DNA from 3 places in the Bacillus sp. AFS017336 genome. Region 3 is predicted to be linked to each of the others. Evidence: predicted binding sites of a transcription regulator. Region 3 holds the regulator's gene; each other region holds the start of a gene.

Region 1 (5,942 bases), on a different contig from region 3:
GTGTAGTTGTGCATTTACACCTGTATCGTTCGCACGAATAAAGTTTTCAATACCAGCTAATTGACTATCATCAGCCATTGCTTTTTGAGCAGTTGTTTTTGATTGAATAACCATATCATATAAATGATAGTTGTATAAACCTAAGAATTTAACAATGTATTCTCTATCGAAAGAACGTGTTAATAATTGAGGACGCTCAGTTTCAGCAAGTCCAAGGTTTACTAAGAAAATAGCTACAGCGCCTAAGAAATAAGCAGTTCTTGCTTTAGCTTTAATGTTACCTGTAGTAAAGAATTTTTTACCCCAAATAAGATTAGCGATAATTAGAATATAAATATCAGAAAAAGCAAAGAATGTTTTATAACTAATCATTGCTTTAACACTTGACCCTAAATCACCGAAGTTGCGCGTCATAAATAAAACTGGGATTGTAACGAAATCATCGAAAAACGAATAATACGCTGTGTCACCAATTAAAATGAATGACATAATTGCACTAATCCATATAACTGCTCTATTTCTCTTTGGACCTTTTGCAAAAAGACTTATACCGATAAAAATTAATAATGAAGATATAGGTGCAATTATCAAGATAAATTCTTGCATTGAATTTTCAATTTCTAAATCAAAATAAAATTGGCTTAGTAAAGTTGCTTTAATCCATAAAAGGAATACAGCAAGTAACGGGAAACCAAAGTTTTTGATAAACTTTTTCCACATATTCTGTTCCTCCTCTTGTAAAGACTATTAATCTATTATAAACAATGTTTGGCGTTTCACATATCTATTTAATTGGTATTTATTACCAAGAATTTTTAAATGATTCATACAATCATTAGCTACTAATTGTATTTATCGTATGAATTATTGTAAGAAATCATTTGACGTAACCTTTAGGTTTTTTTCTAACGTCATTCAATTTATCATAAACTGGTTCAGTCGTCAAATAACTAATTTTTTTTTCAATTCAATACAATAAACATAATAAGGTACTTCAATTAGAAGCACCTTAAATTTAAGTTAAATTTCATTAGTAATAAACTTTTTCACTAAATATGCTGCACCAATTGCTCCTGCATCGTTACCTAATTTAGCAATTGAAAGTTTTGTCGAATCACGAACTGTCGTAAATGCAAATTCGTCAAAATATCTTTTTAATGGTTTCAATAACAATTCTCCTGCATTTGACACTCCGCCGCCAATAATAATATTTTCTGGATTTAATGTATTCCCTACTCCAGCTAAGACTAGAGCAAGATATCGCATTACATGATTAACAATTTCTTCTGCGACCTCATCACCTTTTGAATAAGCTTCAAATACATCCTTAGTTGTAATTTGGGACCCATTTGCAATTTCCTTTAAAACCGTCTCTTTTGTCGTATTTTGTAATTTTTCGTTTGCGATTCTTGCAATACCAGTAGCTGAAGAAATTGTTTCTAAACAACCCCTTTTACCACAATTGCAAAGTACTCCATTTTCAAGTTGAACAGTTATATGACCAATTTCACCTGCAGATCCACTAATTCCGTGTGCTACATCTCCATTTACAATTACGCCACCGCCGACACCTGTTCCTAACGTCACCATTACAACGTCTTTAGCACCGTTTCCAGCACCCTTCCACATTTCCCCTACTGCAGCTATATTTGCATCATTATCAACAATTACGGGAATACCAGATTCCTTTTCTAAAATTTCTTTTAAAGGAAAATTAACCCACCCTAAATTTACTGCTGCAAATATTAATCCATCTTCAAGGCGAACTGAACCTGGTGCACCAATACCGATTCCAGCTATATCTTCTTTTGTTTTATTCATTTGGTTTAGCTTTTCTTCAATCGCGATCGTTATTGTTTTTGGAATATGCTTACCACTATCTGATTTATCAGTTGGCACTTCCCATTTATCTATGAATTCCCCGTTATCTGTTAATAATGCCAATTTAATACTTGTCCCACCTAAATCTACGCCTACAATCATTTTATCCATTTTGCCTTCTCCCTCCGTTGTGAAATCGCTTGCAATTCGATCCTAAAAAAAAACGATTTTCTTCAAACCGTCTTATTTTTAATTACATCCATCTCTTTTTTTAAGATCAACGTTGCCACTTGTAAATCTTTTATATCTAAAATATTTGCCAAAAATAACTCTTTAAGCTCATCTTGCATTAACATCAAGTCTGCTAATCGATCACCTGTATATATAAAGGTGCCATAATTCTTTAGAAATTGTTGAATATCATATACGGATTTCATTTTTAACTCCTACTATTTAATCTTTCTAAATATGTAATTAGTATAAGTTGGAAACAGTTACTCGTCAATGTGAAATACCAAACAATCATATATTATTTAAGTATTTAATGATTTGGTTTCATGACTTCTTCTAAAACTAAATTATTTTTATAAAGATAGGTTGCGTATTTGATTCCTACATATCTTATATGCCATGGTTCATAGTCATATCCTGTCATTTCAACCTTATCTTCTGGATAACGAATGACAAACCCACATTCATGTGCATGCTTTGCCAACCATATCCCTTCCTTTGTTTTTCCAAATCCCTGCTCTAGCTTATTTCCAAAGTTTGGCGACGATACATCAATTGCTAATCCAGTTTGATGTTCACTTGTACCGGGAACAGCACTAAAGGATTGTGTCCAATCTTCTCCATGAATTTGTACATAATAATTATATAAGCTTTTTTGTCTTTCAAAAGAACGGTATGCGGAAACTGGTGTCAGTTCAATACCATCTGATTCAGCTTTTTCAAATAATTTTTCTAATGCATGGCCTGCTTCTTTTCTCATTAAAGTTTTATCTTTACTAACACCATGTAACGGAACAATGGGATAAATTAAATCAGGCGGTCCATATCCATCTGGAAGCTTTCTTTCTTTATTCACTAATACTAAATCTGATTTAGGATTTGTGACCTCTAATAAGCCATTCTCAGCTTCTATAGCTGTATGATTATAATTTGGGAACACCAGTGAACGTTTTGCTTCATTTGTTTGAGGTTCATTGTTTACACTATTTTGGTTCCTAATAAAAAGAGCTAGTCCAACAATTGTGATTAATACCATTAATAACAAGACGAACTTTCGATTTATTTTTTTCAAAACAGCCTCCCTCTGAACAGTTATCGTTAACTTAACAATATTAGAAGATAGAATCTCTTTCAAATTACACGTTAATGAAATTATTCTTCTTTTTCTATAAAAAGACCTCTTTCAATTGAAAGAGGTTTTTTCGTACTGCTTACAAAATAGGTTCCATCGTTTTTCTTAATGTCTCAACTGAATTTTTAAATTGTCGTTGTTCTAATTCATTTAAATCTAATTCGACGATTTCACGAATTCCGCCTCTATTTAAAACCGCTGGAACACCGATATAAATATCATTTTCTCCATATTGACCTTCTAAATATGCTGAAACAGTAATAATACTATTTTCATTTTCAAGTATTGCTTTAGTTAACCTAACTAATCCCATTCCAATACCGTAGTATGTTGCACCTTTCTTCTTAATAATATGATATGCAGCATCACGTGTATTTAAAAAGATTTCATCAAGCTCTCTTTGACTATATTTCGGATTTTTCTTTAAAACATGGTGCACTGGTGAAGTACCAACAGTTGTTTGTGACCAAACAGGAAGTTCACTATCCCCGTGTTCACCTATTATATATCCATGGATATTTCTTGAATCAACATTAAAATAATCTCCTAGCATATATCTAAAACGTGCAGTATCTAAACTAGTACCTGATCCGATTACTCTTTCTTTCGGTAATCCCGAGTATTTCCAGGTTGCATAAGTTAATATATCAACTGGATTCGTAGCGATTAAAAAGATACCGTCAAAACCAGAAGCCATAATCTCTCCAACGATACCTTTAAAAATCGAGCAATTTTTCACCACTAAATCTAGTCGTGTTTCTCCAGGCTTTTGTGCAGCTCCAGCTGTAATAACGACTAAGCCAGCATCTTTACAATCACTATAATCTCCAGCCCAGATTTTTGTTCTAGAACTGACAAAAGGTAAACAATGACTTAAATCCATCGCGTCTCCTTCTGCTTTATCTTTGTTTAAGTCGATCATAACTAATTCTTCGGCAATACCTTTGTTTAACATTCCAAAAGCATAACTCGCTCCAACTGCGCCTGTACCAATAAGTGCGACTCGATTAATTTCTTTTTGTAACATTAAATCCACCTCATTAGTGTTATAAAAGTGTAAGTGATTGGGACTTTTATATTATATATGTATATCCGCTTAAAGTTTGTGAAACATTTTACAAATTTGTTACAATAAACATTAAAAACAAATTTTCTTTAAGGAATAGCGGTTTAATTCATCATTTATTTTAAACAAAAGGTGTCGCTTTATGCACTTATTGGAAAGCTTGTATTATTTCTGATTCTGTTATGATGAAAGGTATTTTAATGTCATGTTTTTCTGTTGGTAGCTCATTAACGATTTGAATATCATACGCTAAAGCTAAAAGAGGCTTATTATAGTCTTCTAAGTAGCGATCGTAATAACCGCCGCCATAGCCTAATCGTTCTCCTTTTAATGTGTATGCTACTCCAGGAACAATTACTAAATCAATCTGTTCCTTTTCTATTTTCTCGCAATTTTCTTCAATCGGCTCCTGTATACCAAAATAGCCTTCTTTTAAATCTTCAAACGAACTGATTTTATAAAAATCCATTTCTCTTGTTTTGTGATTACATTTCGGTACAACAACCGATTTATTCTCATTCCAACAAGTAGCTATTAAATACTTAGTATTTATCTCGTGCTCCATCGGCATCGTTGTTGCAATTATGTTTGCATCCTTTAATTGTTTTGTACTAAATAATGTTTCTATTATTTGCTTCGACTTTTTCTCTCTGTCTAATACTGAAATATTTTTCAAATTTTTCATCATATTATTTCTAATGTCTTTTTTTTCCATTATGGCCTCCTAAGGTCAGGATTAAAGTTTCTATCAATAGGATTAAATATTAAAATGACGTTTCTAATTAGATTATAAATTTTTATATAAAAAAAAACAGTAGGAAAATTCCTACTGTTTATTTTGTTTCGCGATGAACTGTAACTTTTTTAAGTCTTGGGCAATATTTTTTAAGCTCAAGACGGTCTGGGTTATTACGTTTATTTTTAGTAGTGATGTAGTTACGATCTCCGCATTCTGTACATGCTAAAGTAATATTTACGCGCATTTTATTTTCCCTCCTGACATAGTGACATAATCAGACTTGTATATAATAACATTCTTTCAAGATAATTTCCATACTTTTTATTGATTCATTGCATTTCTTTTGATTTTTTTTTTATTGAATTATGTACAAATTTATTTTCATAATTCAGAGTATATTTTTGAAAGACTGCTTGATGCTGTAAAACGCTCCCCTGATCGATTCTAATATTTGAGCTAATTGATACGTACGGACCAATTACACAGTTTTCTTCGATTGTAACATCATTGCCAATAATTACTGGAGAAACAATCTTTACATTATTATTAATCGTTACATGCTCACCTAAAAAAATTCGTGGTAATATTTGAACGGCCGGAATAGGCAAGTTTAATTTTTCTTCAATCCAATCTACATTTAGCTTTGCAAAGCGTCTAGGAGTCCCATAATCAATCCAGTAACCTTCTAAATGATAAGCATTCATACTAATATTATTTTTTAACATCAAAGGGATTAAGTCATTACTAATGTCAAAATATCGATTTTCTGGAATTTGAAATAATAATTCCGGACTCATAATATAAATCCCGGTATTTACTAGTTTACTAATTTCACTACCCTCATTAGGCTTCTCAATAAAATCGATTATTTGTCCATTTTTCACTTTTACATTTCCATAAGATCCACAATTTTCAACTTGTTTTACAAACATAGAAAATTTACTCTTATTTTC
Region 2 (5,942 bases), on a different contig from region 3:
AAAAAATTGAGAAAGGAATTGTTTATCAAGATTCAGGTGTTTTATATGAGGCTGAAAAATTTATGAAGATTCATATAGAACGTAATCATAATTCTGTTTTCGACTATTTAATTAAACTGGATAAGAAGTTGACAGGATTAACTGAACATCAAAACCATCTTCTAAGTCTTTTTTACCAAGGTAAGAGTGATGCAGATATTCAAAAAGAAACTGGAATTGGCAGTGCTTCAACAATTAGGAATCATCGCTTTGTTTTAAAAGAAAAAGAGCGACAAGCGAAATTATTCCTCGTGTTGATGGAGCTTTTAAAGGAAAAGGATCAGCATGCTCCAAACTTTTTACCGCTTCATAAAACGGCGAAAATGGTTGATGATCGTTATAACATCACTGAAGACGAGAAGGAAAAAAGTTTAAAAAAATATTTTCCTGAAGGCGTGGATGGCCCATTAACAAAATTTCCATTAAAGGAAAAACAAAAACTTGTTGTTTTGAGAGAAATCGCTAAAAGATTTTCACCAAATAAGTCATATACAGAAAAAGAGATAAATGCGGTACTAACAGCTATTTACCATGACTATGTCATATTAAGAAGATATTTAATTGAGTATGGATTTATTGATCGTAAGGCAGATGGAAGTAGCTATTGGCTAAAAGTTTAGTAAAAGAAAGGATTGTTATGAAATGAGTAGGAAAAAAGAATTAAAAATGCAGTATAAAGAAACGAAAGTGCAAGCAGGAATATACCAAATTAGGAATGTTAAAAATGAAAAAATATTTATTGTAAGTACTAAAAATTTAAAAACAATAAATGGAAAGAAATTTGAATTAGAGGCAGGGTCTTGTACAAATCAAGCTCTTCAACAAGAATGGAATGAATATGGTAAAGAATCATTTGTTTTTGAGGAATTAGAGGTTTTGAAAGAAGAAGATATTAGTCCATTAGGTATTAAGGGAGATTTAAAGAAGCTTGAGGAAAAATGGCTTGAAAAACTGCAACCGTTCGGTGAACGAGGTTATAACTCATTTAATGGTAAGGGTGATCAAGCTTGATTACATCAGAGATAAATCCCGATAGGCAAAAGGTAACAAAATTTACTTTATTACGTCCTATGATTCTGTTTCTAATTCCATTGCTTTTAAGTAATATTCTGCAGTCAATTGGCCAAGTTTTTAGCATGATTATAGTGGGGAATTGGCTAGGAGAAAATGCTCTAGCTGCAATTTCTGCTTTCTTTCCAATATTTTTCTTTTTGGTTTCTTTTATTATTGGAATTGGATCTGGTAGTTCAATTTTAATCGGTCAGGCATATGGAGCAAAGTTTGATGAGAGGTTAAAAGCAATTGTTGGAACGACTCTTACTTTTACTTTAATTCTTGCTGTCGCCTTAGCTATTATTGGTAATCTTTTTATTGAAGATTTACTTAAATTAATAGGGACACCTGAAAATATTCTTAATGTAAGTAGTCATTATGCGTCGATTTTATTTTGGTCAATACCGGTTTTATTTATCTATATGGTTTATACGACTCTCATGAGAGGTATTGGAGATTCGAAAACTCCATTTTACTTTCTAGTATTGAGTACAGTTTTAAATGTTGCTCTGTTACCGCCTTTAGTATTTGGATGGATCGGTATTCCGAGGTTAGGAATTTACGGAGCGGCGTATGCATCAGTTGTTTCAACGATTTTAACATGTATCGTTCTAATTATTTACTTATCTAAAACGAAGCATCCTCTTAGAATTGATTCATCAATTAGAAAATATTTACGAATGGATTTTGAACTATTAAAATTAATTTTAAAAATTGGTATACCGACTAGTATAAATATGGTTTTTCTTTCGATTTCAGAAATCGCCGTTATTACGTTTGTTAATCATTATGGATCAAATGCTACAGCTTCTTACGGGGTAGTAAATCAATTGTTAAGCTATGTTCAGATGCCGTCAATCTGTATTGGTATTGCAGTTTCAATTTTTGCTGCTCAGTCAATTGGTTCGAATCAGTTTGAACGATTAAACCAAGTTATTAAAATAGGATTACTACTTAACTATGTGCTTGGTGGCATAGTCATTTTATTAACCTATCTTTTCTCAGAACCGATTTTAAATTTATTTTTAACAAACGCAAGTACAGTTCACATTGCCAATAGTTTATTAATGATCACTTTATGGGGATATTTAATCCTTGGCCATTCATTTATTTTGACGTCAACAATGCGAGCAAGCGGCGCAGTTCTCTGGCCGACTCTAATTAGCATTTTCGTCATATGGTGTATTGAAGTACCAGTAGCCTATCTATTGTCTCATTACACACATCTCGGAATGAAAGGAATTTGGGTAGGATATCCGGCAGCCTTTATAGTTGGCCTTTGTCTAAACTATTTTTACTACAAATTTTCTTGGAAAAAGAAACGCATCGTCCGATTAATAAATTAATATATAGGGCGTAAACCACGAGATAATTTCTCGTGGTTTTTTTCCCGTTTAGAAAGAAAAATAGACGTAGTTTCTAATTCAGGCAAAAGTAAAACTATGGCCTGTCTTCGCCAATTTTTCTTTCTTTATTTCCACCCTTCTTAATCCGTAACTTAACGTATACCTTTATTGTTAGAGGAACATACTTTTATAGATGCGAACATGAAAAGTATATAGAGTGATGAATTTCACAAAATAGTAACATTAGTAAAAATTTGTTTAGAATAATTAATTCCAATGGACAATAAGATATTACAGTGTAGGGGGGATAGCAGATGGAGTTGGATAATGTCACACTCAGTAGATTACTAACAAGTATGACACTAGTATTTCACATTATTTTTGCAACGATTGGTGTTGGGATCCCATTAATGATTGCGATTGCTGAGGGATTGGGGATTTTAAAAAAAGACCCACATTATTCGTTAATGGCAAGGAGATGGGCTAGAGGCTACACCATTACTGTTGCAGTTGGAGTAGTTACTGGAACGTGTATCGGTCTACAACTATCTTTATTATGGCCGAGCTTTATGAGAATTGCAGGTCAGGCTATTAGTTTTCCGTTATTTATGGAAACATTTGCTTTCTTTTTTGAAGCAATCTTTCTTGGAATATATTTATATACCTGGGATCGATTCAAAAAGCCTATTTATCATTGGCTAATTATTTTACCCGTTATATTAGGCTCGACCTTGTCAGCATTTTTTATCACTACCGTAAATGCATTTATGAATACGCCACAAGGTTTTACCTTGAAAAATGGAGCAATTAAAACGGTCGATCCAATTGCCGCAATGTTTAATCCAGCGGCACCATCAAAAACATTGCATGTAATCGTTACTGCATATGTTGCATCTGCTCTCATATTGACTTCGATCGCTGCAATTCAAATATTAAGAGGAATGAATACAGAATATACACGAAAAGGTCTACGATTAGCGGCTACATTAGGCTTAATATTCGCCGTTTTAACTGGAATAACAGGGGATGTCTCAGCAAAATTTCTTGCTAAATACCAACCGGAAAAGTTAGCTGCAATCGAATGGCACTTTGAAACACAGAGAGGGGCAGACTTTGTCTTATTCGGAACATTAGACGATCAGACCCATGAAGTAAAATATGAAATTCGCATTCCTAAATTATTAAGCTTTTTATCTTTTTCAGATTTCAATGCACCAGTAATTGGTTTAAATGAATTTCCAAAAGATGAGACCCCACCTTTATACATACATTATTTATTTGATATTAAGATGACCTTTGTTGGATTAATTATATCGATGACCTTTATTTTTGTTGTATTTTCAATTAAAAAGAAAAATTGGATGCACAATAAATGGCTATTACGTGGACTAGCAATGACCGGACCCCTAGCGATGATTAATATCGAACTAGGATGGATGATTGCTGAAGTTGGCCGTCAGCCATGGATATTAAGAGGATATATGAAGGTTTCAGAAGGGGCCACAACAGCCAAAGGACTAGGCGGAATGTTTTGGTTATTTTTTGTATTGTATGTATTTTTAGGAGTGTTTTGTACAATCGTAATTCGAAAAATGTTCATTCATAATCCACCCGAAGATGAACTTCAATATCGTTTAAAAAAATAGGCTTTGTTAAATAAGTTTGAACAGAGCTGATGAATAGGAGGGTGAGCTTCTTTGAATATTGAGTTATTAGGAATAATCGTTTTATGGACATTCCTATATGGATATATCATCATTGCATCAATTGACTTCGGTGCAGGATTCTTTGCTTATTACGGAAAGGTTACGAAGAAGGATCATTTAATAAGTAATTTAATTAGTAGATATTTATCACCAGTCTGGGAAATTACCAACGTATTTTTTGTATTTTTCTTTGTAGGGATTATTGGATTCTTTCCAAGTGTTGCATTCTACTACGGTACAGCTTTATTAATCCCAGGTAGTATCTCACTAGTACTGTTAGCAATTAGAGGATCATTCTACGCATTTTCAAACTACGGTTCAAAGGATAATAAAGTATATTTATTCCTATACGGAGCGACTGGCTTGTTAATACCTGCATCACTTTGTACAGTTCTAACGATCTCTGGTGGAGGGTATATTTTTGAAAAAAACGGAGTCGTTCAATTTTTAGCTAAAAATTTATTAACAAGCATCTATTCATGGAGTGTTGTAATCATTGCAATCATTTCAGTTTTATATATTAGCGCAACATTTTTAACATACTACGCTAGTAAAGCAAAGGATGAAAGTGCTCTAGCAATTTTACGACAATACGCCTTATTTTGGACCGTTCCAACAATCCTATCAAGCTTCCTTGTATTTGTAGGATTACGAGATAACAATACTAGGTTTTATCAAAATATCATTAACCATTATTGGTGGATGTTTTTACTTTCACTAATTTGCTTTCTGATTGCATCAACTTTAATTTTAATAAAACGAAACTACGGAACAGCTTTTATCTTTGTTATGCTCCAATTCTTCTTCGCATTTTTCGGTTACGGAGCAGCACACTTGCCATATATTTTAGACCCATATATAACAATCTATAACGGCTATACAAATCAAACGTCCGGAACAATGCTAGTAACCGTATTTTTATTAGGGTTACTCCTACTGGTACCATCATTGCTATTCTTATTTAAACTATTTTTATTTGATGCCGAATATATTCAAGGGAAAAAGTAGAGCGGAGGAGATGACATGCACTCTTCAAATAAACATGAAAAACGTTTAGTTATTTTATGCTTTATCGTCGCTTTAATAATGGGGTTATCCTTTATTAGTAAGTTTTTTCATTGATTTGTGGGGAGGTTTGCAATATTTTATTGTGGCCTCTTTTTTTATGGTGGTGCAAATAATGAAGTAGAACTGCAAATAAATTCCCTAGGTAGTAATGATGTTGAAGGTGCAAATAAATCGGGTGAAACTGCAATTAAATCTAGCAAAAGTGCAAATAAACTAATGGAACTGCAAATAAAAATGGAAGAACTGCAAATAAATTACGTGAACCTGCAATTAAAAATATCAAAACTGCAAATAAAAAAGGTGAAGCTGCAAATAAGAAGCTAAATTCACTTAAAATGAAGTCGATTTTACCTAGATTTACAATTTTAGTACGTTGAATATAAGAAAATAGTGTAAATCTAAGCAAAATCATTCAAAATATCATCTAGTAGCCACCTTAATTAGGCACTTTCTAAAACTTTTCCTTCTTTTACAAGGAGAGTGCGAGTCGAGACATTCTTTGCAAACTCCATATCATGAGTAATGACTAGAATACTCATTCCATCTTTTGCTAAACTCTTCATAATCTCAGCAATGCCATTCGTTAGTTCAGGATCTAAAGCCGAAGTAGGTTCATCGAAGCAAAGAATTTTTGGTTGTAGTGCACATGCTCTAGCAATAGCTACACGTTGTTGTTGACCACCTGATAATTCGTTTGGATATGCGTTTGCTTTCTCACTAAGACCAACTT
Region 3 (5,942 bases):
TGCTGTTTCACCAGCACCTTCAACGATTGTAGTGTTTTCTTTTGTTACTACAACTTTTGAAGCGCGACCTAATTGAGTGATGTTAGTTGTTTTAAGATCTAATCCTAATTCTTCTGTAATCACTTCACCGCCAGTTAAGATTGCGATGTCTTCTAACATTGCTTTACGACGGTCACCAAAGCCAGGAGCTTTAACAGTAACTGCGTTGAAAGTACCACGTAATTTGTTTACGATGATTGTTGCTTGTGCTTCACCTTCAACATCTTCAGCAATGATTAATAGTGGCTTACCTTGTTGAACAACTTGCTCAAGTACCGGTAAGATTTCTTGAATATTTGTTACTTTTTTATCTGTAATTAAGATATATGGATTTTCTAATTCAGCAACCATTTTCTCTGAATTTGTAACCATGTATGGTGAAGAGTATCCACGGTCAAATTGCATACCTTCTACTACTTCTAATTCAGTTGTGAAGCCTTTAGATTCTTCAAGTGTAATAACACCGTCGTTACCTACGCGCTCCATTGCTTCAGCGATTAATTGTCCTACTTCTGGATCTGCTGAAGAAATTGCAGCAACCTGTGCGATTGACTCTTTACCTTCAATTGGTTTAGAGATTGTTTTTAATTCTTCAATTGCTACAGCAACTGCTTTTTCGATACCTTTACGGATACCCATTGGGTTTGCACCAGCAGTTACGTTTTTAAGACCTTCACGAATCATAGCTTGCGCTAAAACTGTCGCAGTAGTTGTACCGTCCCCAGCAATCTCGTTCGTTTTGCTAGCAACTTCTGCAACTAATTTTGCACCCATGTTTTCGAATGCATCTTCTAATTCGATTTCTTTTGCGATTGTAACACCGTCATTTGTAATTAATGGAGAACCGAATTTTTTCTCAAGAACTACGTTACGTCCTTTTGGTCCTAATGTTACTTTTACAGCATCAGCTAAAGCGTCTACACCACGTAACATTGCGCGACGAGCTTCTTCACCAAATCTAATGTCCTTAGCCATTGAAATGACCTCCTTATAATATAAAAAATTTATTTTTTAATTTAAGTATTTTATTTTATTAACCTATGATTGCAAGAATATCGTTTTCGCGAAGTACTAGGTATTCAGTACCACCGTACTTAACTTCTGTACCTGAGTATTTAGAGAAGATAATGCGGTCACCTACAGATACTTCTAAAGCAATGCGCTCACCATTTTCAAGTACACGTCCAGTACCTACTGCAACAACTTTGCCTTCTTGTGGCTTTTCTTGTGCACTACCTGGTAACACGATACCGCTAGCAGTTTTTTCTTCAGACTCAACAAGCTCAATTACAACACGATCACCTAATGGCTTTAACATGTGTAATACCTCCTCAATAATCAAATCATTATTTTTTAGCACTCATTAATATTGAGTGCTAACACAATTATTAGTTTAAATAATATCAAAAAATTTTGCAAGTCTGAAGCAGGCACTTTTCTTGTCGAAATATAATCAGTTTTATCTTTACAATTAAATGTAAAATAAAAAACGAAAATTTCTTTTAAGAAACTAAAGAAACGAGTAAAATAATGTACATGTTGTTATCAACCTTTGGGTTATGAAAAATATCAACACAAAGGAGCTATCTTATTGAAAACTAGAGATTTATTGATTATCTTAACTTATGCTGTTATTCAATATTCGGCGGCATTTGGGGTTCCCTATTTATTAAATAGTAATTTATACGCTGGAGTGGAAAAGAAGACTGCTTCCCTTGAAGCGGTGGCCTTATGGAGTTGTATTAGCTTCATAACTGGTTTAATTATTATACTGATTTTATTACATAAGCCCATTTTTGAAGGAATTAAGAATTTTAAGCATAACTATCGTACAATATTAAATTGGGTAATTTTAGGTTACTTCATTACGATGGCAACTCAAATTGTGTGTAATATCATTTTAATTTATGTATTCAATTTACATACAGGCTCTGAAAATACTCAAAATATCTTAAATATTGCTAAACTGAATCCTGCATTTATTATCATACCAAGTCTAGTAGCACCGATATTAGAAGAGATAATTTTCCGCCGAATCATTTTCAAAAGGCTTTATAATCGCTTACCATTTATTATTTCTGCTGGGATTAGTTCAGCAATATTTTCGTTTATGCATGGCGACTTACCATTCTTTTTATCTTACTTCCTAATTGGTTTCGTATTTTGTTATTTATACAAACGTACAAATTCAATTATCGTTCCAATTTTAACACATATGTTAATGAACACATTTGTAGTTTTTCAGCAGTTAAATTTACATTAAAGAAACCCCCAATATTTTGGGGGTTTTTAAATTAATCTAATTTTATTGTTGTAAAAAATATGCCAATGTTTGTAGTTCAACCGCTAGGTCTATATGATGAATACGAATATGTTCTGGTACACTAATTCGAGCAGGAGTAAAATTTAAGATTCCTCTTATATTTTTTCCATTTAATCGATCTGCTATTGATTGAGCTACAGGTGCAGGTACAGTTAAAATAACGATTTGAATATCATCATTCATTACGTCTTCTAAATTATCTAAATTATAGACAGGTACTCCACCAATTTCAGTTCCAATCTTATTTGGATCAATATCAAATGCCATTTCAATTTTAGTATTATTATTTTTTATAAAATTATAGTGTAAGAATGCAGTCCCTAAATTACCTACACCAATTAATGCAACTTTCATCACTTCATGTTGGTTAAGCGCTTTCGAGAAAAAAGTTAATAAGTAATTTACGTTATATCCATATCCTTTTTTTCCAAGTGCTCCAAAATAAGAAAAATCTCTTCTAATCGTAGCGGAATCTACCTTTACTGCTTCACTTAACTCTGCTGAAGAAACTCTTTGTTTACCTGATAAAGACAAATTCTTTATAAAACGGTAATATAAAGGTAGACGTTTAGCAGTAGCTTGTGGAATTTTAATTTGTTCCGAGTCCATTTTTTAATCCCCCACTTACTGTAATTCTTTTTACTATGGTGTGTAATTTAGCTTTACTTTAGTAATAAAGTACTTGTTCTAATGTAAAATATACACTATATTTAAGAATTTTGACAGTCTACAGTTACTCAGATAAAAAATTTTGCAATGAGGTGTTATCCATGATTCTTTTACAAGTAAATAATGTCTCAAAGTATTTTGGTAGTGACATTATTCTTTCAAATATAAAATTAGAAGTTCAAACGAATGATCGAGTTGCGATTGTTGGTCGTAATGGCGCAGGAAAATCTACATTACTCAAAATAATAGCTGGTGAATTGTCTTACGACGGAGGCGAGATAAATAAGCCTAAGGACGTTACTGTAGGCTACCTAGCCCAAAATACTGGATTACAAAGTGATCAAACGATATGGGAAGAATATTATTCTGTTTTTAATCATTTAGTTGAGATGCAGGAAAATATGAGAAAATTAGAAGTAAAAATGACTCAAGAAGAAGTCTATTCTAATCAGCCTGTTTATGACAAGATAATGAATGAATATGATCATCTTCAATATACATTCAAAGAAAACGGCGGTTATCAGTTTGAAGCAGATATTCGTTCAATTATTAGCGGCTTAGGTTTCAGTAATGAAGATTACGAAACAAAAATTTCTTCGTTAAGCGGTGGGCAAAAAACAAGACTTGCTTTAGGTAAACTATTATTAACAAAGCCTGATCTATTAATACTGGATGAGCCTACAAATCACTTGGATATTGATACACTTAGTTGGTTAGAGCGTTATTTACAATCTTATCCTGGTGCGGTATTAATTGTATCCCACGATCGATATTTCCTTGATCAAGTTGTAAATATTGTTTATGAAATATCTAATCGTAGGCATCAACGTTTTGTTGGGAACTATAGTAAATATCTTGATTTAAAAGCTGCTCAATATGAGCAAGAGCTTAAACAGTTCGAAAAACAACAAGAAGAAATCTCTAAGCTTGAAGATTTTGTACAACGTAATATTGCACGTGCCTCAACTACAAAAAGAGCACAAAGTCGTAGAAAACAGCTCGACAGAATGGTTCGATTAGACAAGCCACTTGGAGAAGATTCTTCAGCTAATTTTTCATTTGCAATTGAAAAACAAAGTGGAAATGACGTCCTTTCAATACAAGATTTATTTATTGGATATAACCGCATCCCTACAATTGATCAAACAATGAAGTTTGTATTGAACCGAGGAGATAGTGTTGCACTAGTCGGTCCAAACGGTGTTGGAAAGTCGACATTACTTAAGACGATTATTGGTGATTTAAATAAATTACAAGGAACAATTGATTTTGGTGCAAATGTTTCGGTCGGTTATTATGACCAGGAGCAAGCTAAGCTTACATCTAACAAAAGAGTATTAGATGAACTTTGGGATGATTATCCATTAAAGCCTGAACAAGAGATTCGAACAATATTAGGGAATTTTTTATTTTCTGGCGATGATGTGACTAAAATCGTTACCTCTTTAAGCGGTGGAGAAAAAGCAAGATTAGCATTAGCAAAACTTATGATGAAAAAAGCTAATTTTCTAATTCTTGATGAGCCTACCAACCATTTGGATTTAGATAGTAAAGAAGTTTTAGAAAATGCTTTATTAGATTATCCTGGGACTATTTTGTTTGTATCACATGATCGTTATTTTATGAACAGATTATCCACAAAAACTTTCGAACTAGCAAAAGAAGGATTATCAATTTATCTAGGTGATTATGACTATTACCAATTTAAGAAAAACGAAGCATATGAGAAAGAACAAGCTGAAAAAGAAGTTATGTTAACACAAGTTAAACAATCATCTCAACCAGTTTCTGATTATCAACAAGACAAAGAATTAAAGAAAAAACTTCGTCAAACTCAGCGTCGTATTGAGGAGATCGAAAGCAATATCTCGCAATTTGAGCTTGATATAGAAACAATCGAACTAGAACTATGCAAACCAGAAGTTTACGGAGACTTTCAATTAGTACACGAATTAACAAGTAAGAAAAATGATTTAGAAGCTAAGTTAATAGACCTAATGGAAGAATGGGAAAACTTACAAGAGTAATGATTAAACGGATATGCTGATTGCTATCCGTTTTTTCTTATCTACATTTTTATCCACATAACTTTTGCTATATTTTAGCTTTTACACAGGTTTATACACATTATCCACAGAAAAACAGCAATGTTATACACATTTTTGTGCACAAGGTTTAATAAGTTTTTAACAAAGAAAAAGTACTTATCCACATTTTATTAAAAAAATTGTGAATAAGTACTTTTTACATATTCTCTAAATCTAAGCCAGGGTTACCGTTTAGTGCCAAATTACCTAGTTTCCCTTGCTTCAATCTGATAAAAGCAGCTGCACCGATCATCGCTGCATTATCTGTACAAAGTGATAATGGCGGTATAATTAATTCTATATCATTTAAGTCATTCATCTCATTTTGTAATGAAGCTCTTAATCCTTTATTAGCTGCTACTCCACCTGCTAATAAAACTTGTTTCACATCATATTCTTTTGCAGCTTTAATCGTTTTTGAAACAATTACTTCAATTACACTTGCTTGGAAGCTGGCAGCTACATTAGCTGGCGACACTTCCTCACCTCTTTGTTCAGCATTGTGCATATAATTAATAACTGCTGACTTTAAACCACTAAAGCTAAAATCATAACTACCTTCTTCTAACCAAGCTCTAGGAAATGGAATATTTGCCGTTCCTTCTTGTGCTAGACGATCGATGTGTGGACCACCTGGATAAGGCAATTTAAGCGTTCTAGCAACCTTATCATAGGCCTCACCTGCCGCGTCGTCTCGTGTTTCTCCTATTACTTCAAAAACGCCATCTTCCTTCATATAAACAAGCTCTGTATGCCCACCAGAAACTACTAAAGCTAATAGTGGATATTGTAAAGGCTGTACTAGTTGATTGGCATATATATGA

What was found. Region 3 encodes Rex, which represses fermentation and respiration genes when NADH is low (regulators of the CRP and FNR family bind a similar motif). Its sites were predicted from a motif close to TTGTGAAATATTTCACAA; they were not measured.
Region 1: CN601_RS11295 (L-lactate dehydrogenase) is a predicted target of Rex. The motif match lies at 4,288-4,305, and genes of this name have one in related genera.
Region 2: CN601_RS04220 (cytochrome ubiquinol oxidase subunit I) is a predicted target of Rex. The motif match lies at 2,654-2,671, and genes of this name have one in related genera.

The regions. Positions count from the first base shown of each region.
Region 1 is NZ_NUCO01000020.1:231,034-236,975, forward strand. It holds gene CN601_RS11275 (LTA synthase family protein) at 1-720, opposite strand, end outside; gene CN601_RS11280 (ROK family glucokinase) at 1,021-1,992, opposite strand; gene CN601_RS11285 (YqgQ family protein) at 2,055-2,258, opposite strand; gene CN601_RS11290 (M15 family metallopeptidase) at 2,363-3,088, opposite strand; gene CN601_RS11295 (L-lactate dehydrogenase) at 3,264-4,211, opposite strand; gene CN601_RS11300 (5-formyltetrahydrofolate cyclo-ligase) at 4,399-4,965, opposite strand; gene rpmG (50S ribosomal protein L33) at 5,084-5,233, opposite strand; gene CN601_RS11310 (nucleotidyltransferase family protein) at 5,319-5,942, opposite strand, start outside.
Region 2 is NZ_NUCO01000009.1:143,918-149,859, reverse strand. It holds gene CN601_RS04235 (DUF2087 domain-containing protein) at 1-659, shown strand, start outside; gene CN601_RS04230 (GIY-YIG nuclease family protein) at 682-1,050, shown strand; gene CN601_RS04225 (MATE family efflux transporter) at 1,110-2,438, shown strand; gene CN601_RS04220 (cytochrome ubiquinol oxidase subunit I) at 2,753-4,084, shown strand; gene CN601_RS04215 (cytochrome d ubiquinol oxidase subunit II) at 4,136-5,152, shown strand; gene CN601_RS26490 (hypothetical protein) at 5,406-5,624, opposite strand; gene CN601_RS04205 (amino acid ABC transporter ATP-binding protein) at 5,653-5,942, opposite strand, start outside.
Region 3 is NZ_NUCO01000149.1:9,410-15,351, forward strand. It holds gene groL (chaperonin GroEL) at 1-1,014, opposite strand, end outside; gene groES (co-chaperone GroES) at 1,073-1,357, opposite strand; gene CN601_RS25185 (CPBP family intramembrane glutamic endopeptidase) at 1,631-2,302, shown strand; gene CN601_RS25190 (redox-sensing transcriptional repressor Rex) at 2,345-2,971, opposite strand; gene CN601_RS25195 (ABC-F family ATP-binding cassette domain-containing protein) at 3,133-5,058, shown strand; gene tsaD (tRNA (adenosine(37)-N6)-threonylcarbamoyltransferase complex transferase subunit TsaD) at 5,276-5,942, opposite strand, start outside.